DNA from 2 places in the Paenibacillus sp. J22R56 genome. Region 1 is predicted to be linked to the other one. Evidence: predicted binding sites of a transcription regulator. Region 1 holds the regulator's gene; the other holds the start of a gene.
What was found. Region 1 encodes LexA, which represses DNA repair genes until DNA is damaged. Its sites were predicted from a motif close to CGAACATATGTTCG; they were not measured.
Positions count from the first base shown of each region.

Region 2: AC0YNT_RS17885 (DNA polymerase IV) is a predicted target of LexA. The motif match lies at 2,297-2,310, and genes of this name have one in related genera.

Region 1 covers NZ_JBWDNV010000002.1:565,288-569,505, forward strand. Annotated here, with positions in the region: gene glnA (type I glutamate--ammonia ligase) at 1-1,181, shown strand, start outside; gene AC0YNT_RS06560 (PspC domain-containing protein) at 1,227-1,406, opposite strand; gene lexA (transcriptional repressor LexA) at 1,594-2,214, opposite strand; gene AC0YNT_RS06570 (LysM peptidoglycan-binding domain-containing protein) at 2,383-2,745, shown strand; gene AC0YNT_RS06575 (DUF896 domain-containing protein) at 2,899-3,090, shown strand; gene AC0YNT_RS06580 (hypothetical protein) at 3,170-3,685, shown strand; gene AC0YNT_RS06585 (HAD family hydrolase) at 3,713-4,218, shown strand, end outside.
Region 2 covers NZ_JBWDNV010000007.1:166,755-170,972, reverse strand. Annotated here, with positions in the region: gene AC0YNT_RS17895 (divergent PAP2 family protein) at 1-469, shown strand, start outside; gene AC0YNT_RS17890 (YhjD family protein) at 519-995, opposite strand; gene AC0YNT_RS17885 (DNA polymerase IV) at 992-2,245, opposite strand; gene AC0YNT_RS17880 (MBL fold metallo-hydrolase) at 2,634-3,386, opposite strand; gene AC0YNT_RS17875 (Lrp/AsnC family transcriptional regulator) at 3,513-3,941, shown strand.

The DNA of each region.
Region 1 (4,218 bases):
TGTTTGACGGATCTTCCATCGAAGGTTACGTTCGTATCGAAGAATCTGACATGTACTTATACCCTGATTTGGATACTTGGGTTGTATTCCCTTGGGTTGCACAAGATCGCGTTGCTCGTCTGATCTGTGATATCTATATGCCTGATGGCACACCATTTGCAGGTGACCCGCGTGGTATTCTGAAACGCTCCCTGCTTGAAGCAGAAGAGATGGGCTTTACAGCGATGAACGTAGGTCCAGAACCGGAATTCTTCCTGTTCAAAACCGATGACCGCGGTGAGCCTACAACAGAACTGAACGACCAAGGTGGATATTTCGACCTTGCTCCTATGGATATGGGCGAGAACTGCCGTCGCGAGATCGTACTTACGCTAGAAGAGATGGGCTTCGAGATTGAAGCTTCTCACCATGAGGTAGCTCCAGGTCAGCACGAAATTGACTTTAAATATGCAGATGCTATTAAAGCGGCTGACCAGATTCAAACATTCAAGCTTGTTGTTAAGACGATTGCGAGACAACATGGTCTTCATGCAACCTTTATGCCAAAACCATTGTTTGGCGTGAACGGTTCCGGTATGCACTGTCACCAATCGTTGTTCCAAGGCAGCACAAACATGTTCTATGATGAGAAAGATCGTCTTGGCCTTAGCCAAACTGCACGTTACTACATGGCCGGTATTCTGGAGCATGCACGTGCAATGGCAGCTATTACGAACCCAACGATCAACTCTTACAAACGGATGGTTCCTGGTTATGAGGCACCTTGTTATGTAGCTTGGTCGGCAAGTAACCGTTCGCCGATGATCCGTATCCCGGCATCCCGTGGCCTCAGCACACGAATCGAGGTTCGTAACCCGGATCCAGCTGCTAACCCATACCTGGCACTTGCCGTAATGTTGAAAGCTGGCCTTGACGGCATTAAGAATAAAACTCCGCTTCCGGCACCAGTAGATCGCAACATCTACATTATGACGGAAGAAGAACGTCTGGAATCCGGCGTGCCAAGCCTTCCATCCGATCTGAAGGAAGCTCTCGACGAAATGCTCCGCAGCGACGTTGTCTGCGAAGCACTTGGCGAGCACGCTCTGGCACACTTCTATGAGTTGAAAGAAATCGAGTGGGACATGTATAAGACACAAGTTCATCAATGGGAACGCGATCAGTATCTGACGCTGTACTAGGATTTCTATTTAAATGATAACACCCTCGACATAGCGTCGAGGGTGTTATTTTTTATACAAAGAAGGGGGAGGGTCAGGAAGGATGTTAGCCAGGATCATATAGATAATGAGATTGGCTGGGATAAAAATGAGGAATATAACTCTTACGAACAAAGCGGATAGTTCAAAATAATTGGCAATTCCGCCACATACCCCAGATATCGATCTATTGAATTCTGATTTCATTAATCGCTTCTTCAATCACAGTCACCTCTCGGTCAGGAGATCTTATTCCATCACAGAAATAATACCATATAAAGGTATCTGGGTAATATTACAATTTTCCATTCTAATCCAAATCAAAAAAAGAGGCTGTTCTCACTACCCGAATGAAGCAATCGGATCAGCGGGAACAGCCTCTTTTTGTTAGTCATTAGTGGAAGTCACGGAACAACCCAACCACTTTACCGAGAATCGTTACTGTGTTCAAGCGGATGGGCTCCATTGTGGAGTTCTCCGGTTGAAGGCGAATATGGTCTTTCTCTTTGTAAAAAGTCTTCACAGTCGCTTCGTCATCTTCCGTCATTGCTACAACGATATCACCGTTGTTCGCCGTTTGCTGCTGGCGTACGATGACAAGATCACCGTTATGTATACCAGCTTCAATCATGCTCTCGCCAATGACATTCAAGATAAATACTTGATCATTTCCGACGAAATGAGCGGCTAATGGGAAATAATCTTCAATATTCTCAGTCGCAGTAATCGGCACGCCTGCCGTTACCTTACCGACGATTGGTACTTGTGCTACAGCAGGGAGGATGATACCGTCAACACCGTCTTGATCTAAAATTTCGATCGCCCGGGGTTTAGTAGGATCGCGTCTAATAAGGCCTTTCTTCTCTAACCGATCCAAATGCCCGTGTACGGTGGAGCTTGATGCCAGGCCAACCGCTTCGCCGATTTCGCGAACAGAAGGCGGGTATCCTTTGTCCCGAACCTCATTCTTTATAAATTCAAGAATCGACTGTTGGCGGTTCGAAATCTTAGACACTGAAATCACTCCATTAATATATTTGAAGCAAATTATAACATAGAACCGGAGTTCGTACAAACATAAGTTCCTAAAAACAAAAGTTCGCATTTTTGTTGACTACAAACATTTGTTCGTGTTATTCTAAGAACAGAAGAAAACAGAACAAACGTTCGGGGAGCGATAATAATGATAATGAATCCAGCTTTTTATAAAAGTATCCATAAGGAAGAAGCCGTTAAATCTTTCAAATCGCGAGGCCATATTGTTAAACGACATGCGTTTAAACTTATAGTAAGTGCAGCGGTGTTCGTCCTTCTCTTTACAAGTTTCCTAATGATGCGTACGAACGCATCATCCGATCATATAGAAGCAGCAGCCTTGAATGAGCAGACTGTGGTTGTTACAGCAGGGGATACACTTTGGGGAATTGCAGACCGTTATCTAGATGGTTCCAAGGATATTAGAAAGTACATCTATAAGATCAAAGAACGTAACCAATTAAGTACCGTTGAGCTGAGGCCAGGACAAGTCATAATTATTCCTCAATAACCTATTTATGAAGATGGACAGGGAGTAGCGCACAGGATGTGCGTTTTATTCCCTGTCCATTGTCTATTCTTATATCATTACCTTGACAATTGCTCGCGTAAAAAGTCAAAATAGGTAAGAAGAGATGAGTAATGTACAAAAGAGGTGAAGGCAGTGGAAGAAATCATCGCGCGTATTAATGAATTATCCCGCAAAAATAAAACAGTTGGTTTAACTGAAGAGGAAATTGCTGAACGTGCCGTATTGCGTCAACAATATTTGGATAATTTCAAAAGAAATTTCCGACAACAGTTGGATACGATTGAAATTGTGGACGACGACGAGCAGAAGGGTGTAACCCATTAAGTTGGTCTGGATTTTATATAGTTAGCATGGGCGCCGTTCCATGAACGGCGCCCTGCAATATACACTAGGAGGAATAGGCTTGTCACGTACGTGGGAGCGCAAAGTGCGCAAAAATACGAACCAAATTAATAAAGCGCGTAAAAAGCATGGTGTTTCACAGATTGGTACTACAACATCTGGAAAACCCAAAACGGATCGCTTTACCGGCCGTAACTACATATTTCCAATCGTGCTCGTATTGATGATCGGTATGTATACCTTTATGGTAACGTCTGCTCCTGATTTCGAGCCATCAACGATGTTATGGGTAACGATTGGCTGTTATTTATTCCTGGCATTGATCTTCTTATTGCGCCGTCCGTATATTTCGATTGGTAAGGATTATATCCAAACCCGCAAAATGACAGGTGATAAGCAGCTTCCAGTGTCGAATATTAAGGGGATCAGCGTACAAAAAGGTGCAGTTATCATCATGCAGCATAAAGGTGCCAATTGGGTATTCTCCCGTCTGCTGAACCGTTATCCTACGGATGAAATCAGCGCTAAACTAAAGGATTTTGCTAAAACACACAATTTACCTTTTGAAGAAAAATAGAAGCAGAGTAGGAGAGTTATGCGAATTATGGGGAAGCAAGCCGTTTTATTTGATCTTGATGATACTTTGCTGTGGGATGACCGCAGTGTAAAAGAAGCATTTGAAACAACATGTAAAGCTGGCGCTGAAGCTGCTGGCGTGGATCCTGAACAATTGGAAGAATCCGTGCGCAAAGAAGCGCGTGCGTTGTACGAATCCTATGAAACGTTCCCGTTCACGAAGATGATTGGGATTAATCCTTTCGAAGGACTATGGGCTAACTTCCGCGAAGGAGAGCAAGAGGAGTTCCGTAAGCTTGAGAAGCTTGCACCTGGCTATCGTAAAGAAGCTTGGACTCGCGGCCTGCGTGCGCTTGGTGTAGAGGATGAAGTGCTCGGCGCTAAACTTGCTGAACAATTCCCTGCAGAACGCCGCAGCCGTCCTATCGTTTATGATGAAACCTTCCGTGTGCTTGATGCACTAAAAGGAAAGTACAAGCTGCTCCTGCTGACGAATGGTTCGCCTGATCTGCAGCGTGAGAAGCTGGCAGGTGT
Region 2 (4,218 bases), on a different contig from region 1:
CATTTTTCACAGCATTCCACTAATTGCTTCACTTGCAGCTATCATTACCGCTCAAGGCTTGAAGATTCCCCTTGGATTTATATCGGACGGTACATGGAATCTATCGCGGGCTATTGGGACGGGAGGGATGCCGAGCTCTCATTCTGCAGCCGTGGTATCACTGGCAACGGTTATCGGAATGAATGAAGGATGGTCCTCCTCTATGTTTGCGATCTCCGCCGTCGTCAGTGCGATCACGATGTATGATGCTGCGGGCGTTCGCCGTCATGCAGGCATGCATGCTACATCCATTAACAGGATTGCCAAGTCAATCAAATTTTTGCATCCTCATTCATCCACGGAATTGAAGCATGATGATGAGTTGAAGGAGCTGCTCGGCCACCGTCCAATTGAAGTGTTCGGAGGCGCTGTATGGGGCGTGATGGTAGGTCTTGTTATGTATTATTTAAGTACCACATCCAATTTCTGAACAAAAAAACACCGCGCTGAAACGGTCAGCTGGCGGTGCTTGCGGAAGGTCACTTAAACATGTGTGAGATATATTTGGCGATGCGGACGCTGATCTCGGCGCGGGCGGCATCACGGATCATGGAGAAGCGATCATCGTAGCCGCGGCAGACAAATTTATAATGGATCGCTCCATGCTCGCTGTCGCTTTCTTCGAGAAATACACGGATATTTCGCTCTTTGAGCGCCTTGCGGACGGCGGTTAAGTCATTGTGAATATGACCCATTAAGACGCGGGAGGCTTTCATATACAGCTGCTTCATGGAGTAGGGAGACAATTCAATGTCCTTGCAGTTCTTATCCACGATGGTCAGCATCATGGGGAGCAGCACATAGTCACGAATAAGCTCAAGCTCCTCTTTGCTCGGAACGGGGACAGGTCCGGAAGCTTTTGGCGTCTCGCGCCGCTGCAAATATTGCTCTCGATGTTCGGGCAGCATCATCCGGCTGGATTCCCAGCGGCCATTGCCTTCCAGTTTCTTGCTCATTTGTAGTGTCCTCCAATTTTGACGCTGCGCTCACGGGCCTGGGCTGCCTCTAGCAGCGAGGAAGCCCGCAGAATCGAGGTCGTTCCGAATTTATGACGGATCGCATCCGTGACGCGATCCAGCTTTCTTTCTTTTTCCCTGTTGCCGAACAGAGAAAGTTGGTATTGATCGTCAGGTACCAGCTTAGATAACGTAACGCCTAGCTTGCGGACGGGGAGACGATCCCAATGCGCATAAAATAACGTCCTCGCCGCAGCAAATACTTCCTTCGTAATATTAGTCGGATCCGGCACCGTCATCTGACGGAAAAAGCCGGTTGGCCGGTCGAAATCCGCCCCTTGCGCGCCTGCTGCAACAACGCTGCCCATATAGCCCTTCGCGCGGCTGCGCCGGCACACTTCTTCGCTTAATTCCAGCAGGACAACGTCGATTTCCTGCGGCTTGCTGTAATCACGGGGCAGCGTCATCTGATGACCAACTGCTTGCTGCGCGTCATGCGTGCTTGGTTTTACCGGGCTTGGGTCAATGCCGTTCGCGGTCTGCCAGAACAATTCGGCTTGAATATCGCTGTTACGGCCCATCCGCGCCCGCAGCTTGCGCTTGAAATCCGGGAGCGGGAGCCTGCCGAGATCTCCAATTGTAGAAATCCCCATCCTCTCGAAATGTGCGGTCATCCGCGAGCCAACGCCAAACATTTTGTTCACAGGAAGCGGCCATAAGAGTGATTCAACAGCTGTTTTCGGGAGCGTGAATACGCCGGCTTCGTTCTTTTTCGCCCAAATGTCGGTGGCCATCTTGGCCAGAATCTTGTTGGAGCTAATGCCAACTCGGGCCCATACGCCAGTGTAGAGCATAATCTTCGTCTGGATTTGCGTTGCGATCTCATCGGGCGTCCCGAAGTAAGATAAAGAACCGGTGACGTCCAGGAACTGCTCGTCGATGGAGAAGGGCTCCACCAGATCGGTAAACGAGCGGAAGATGTCGGTAATCATAAGCGAGACTTCGATGTAAGCCTGCATGCGTGGTCTAATAATGACAAGATGCGGACATTTGCCAAGCGCCTCGCCAAGTGTCTCGGCGGTCGTGACGCCGTACTGCTTCGCAAGCGGACAAGCGGCCAAAATAATGCCGGAACGCCGCGAAGGATCGCCGGCAACGACGACCGGATCGTTCTTATATTCGGGATGTGCGGCCTTCTCGACGGACGCGTAGAACGACTGGCAGTCAATCAGCATAATGACACGTTCCATAATCCCCACTCCAATACAAATACGAAAGTATGTTCGTATCTTATTATATACCGAATGTATGTTCGCTATGCAAGGGATATTTGGAGGTAATTTAAAACAGTTGGGGAGAACACATATGTGACGCCAGAATTATTGAGAAGAGTACCAAAATTATTGGGAGAAAAATTTCAAAAATAGTGATAAAATAGGTCTAATTGTATAATTATGCGTATATATGCATAAATTAAACCGTAGGTGATTTAGGGAATTTTTGGAATATTTTGAGGAGGATAACCTTGTGTATTGAATTAGCTCGTGCCGATACGGTACGGGCTTTATTTTTTGTGATTGTCAAATGAAGGGGAGGCTTTTCCTAGAATTATATAATTTTCATAATAGTTCATTGGAATTAATGAAACATATGTTTGGAAGGAATTGGACGAAGTTGAGTGGAACTATGTAGATAATTTAGTAGCCTCGTCCGCAGCGCGTCCCTAGTGACATGGCAATGGTTAATGGAATCCATATGAATGGCAACGACCTGGGTGTATGGCGCGTATCGGATTAGCTCGATTACGTTATCTTCATCCATCGTAATCACGTCGCCAACGGCAAACCTGGCTCCGCCTGCGTTGACGATTGTCATATCGGGCTTATAGGTATCAAGCGCTTTCTTCACATCTTCACACCAAATGGTATCTCCTGCGATGTACAGAGTGGGCTCCCCTAATGCTTGGAAAATGAAGCCGGACACATGCCCCATTTTCTGACCGATTTCGCCTGTCCCATGTTGACCGCTCGTACGCTGGATGGTTACGTCTCGGAAGGTCGCTGAGGTATGAATCTCCGTTATGTTGGTAAAGCCAGACGAACGGATAGCGTCGCTATCTCCCTGTTGGCAGAATATAGTCGATGACTTCGGTAGTGTCTGCATTGCTGCTTCGTCCCAGTGATCGCGATGCAAGTGTGTGACTAGTACGGCGTCCGGAGAGAGCCATGTATCTAGTGCACTAGGTAACGGGACGAGCGGATTGCGCCGTTCGTCGCAGGAATTGGGGATCGGTGGATTGACAGCTTGATCACTAAACATAGGGTCTAACAAGAAGGTCACTCCCGCATATTCAATCCATAAAGTTGCATGTCGAATGAGTTGAATGTTCATCTGATTTTCCTCCCAAAAAATTGATCTGTAATAATATTGATTTTAGCAATAGTCACTAGCTCGATACATAACTTGATGAACGAATTAAGGCGGGTTTGCTTACGTCGTGAAAGGAATGAATGCTAAATGGCCAACCAAGCCATTGACGATATTGATCTGAGTATTCTGCAAGCTTTGTTAAATAACGCGCTCCTTACCTACAAGGAGATCGGAGAGATCGTCCATCTCACAGGGCAGGCAGTTGGCGCACGGGTGCGAAAGCTGGAAGACAGCGGCGTTATCGAAGGTTATACACTGCGTTGGAATCCCGAAAAGATTGGTTTCAATGTTCATGCCTTTCTTATCGTCTTCATGAACTCAAATCAAGCACATCAAACCTTCCGAGACTTCGTCCAGTCGTCTGAATCTGTAGCGGAGGTGCATCGTGTAGGTGGTGAAGGCTGCTATTGGATGCGCATCCGGATTAGAGACGGTTCTGAACTGAACAAACTATTGGAGGAAGTGCTGAAGTTCGGCAATTATAAGTTGAGCCTTTCGATCGATCAGGTCAAGTAGACGGCCGTGAGAAAATGGTTAAAAGGATGCGATACGAAATGATTACAGATGCTCATTATTATTTCTTTCTTATTGTATTTTAGTTTTTTACGTAAGCGTCAATAGAGAACTATTTACTCAACTAACGTAAGATTGATAGTTCAGATCAACACGACAGCAGCCGGCACGTCATCGGTTGCTTTTTTTGTTGAAGGCGCGCCCAGAGGCACGCATCTTCTAGCCGGTGAGAGTCCGGTCATGGGAGGGGCCAAGCCCCCATGTAGCTAGGATGCCTGCA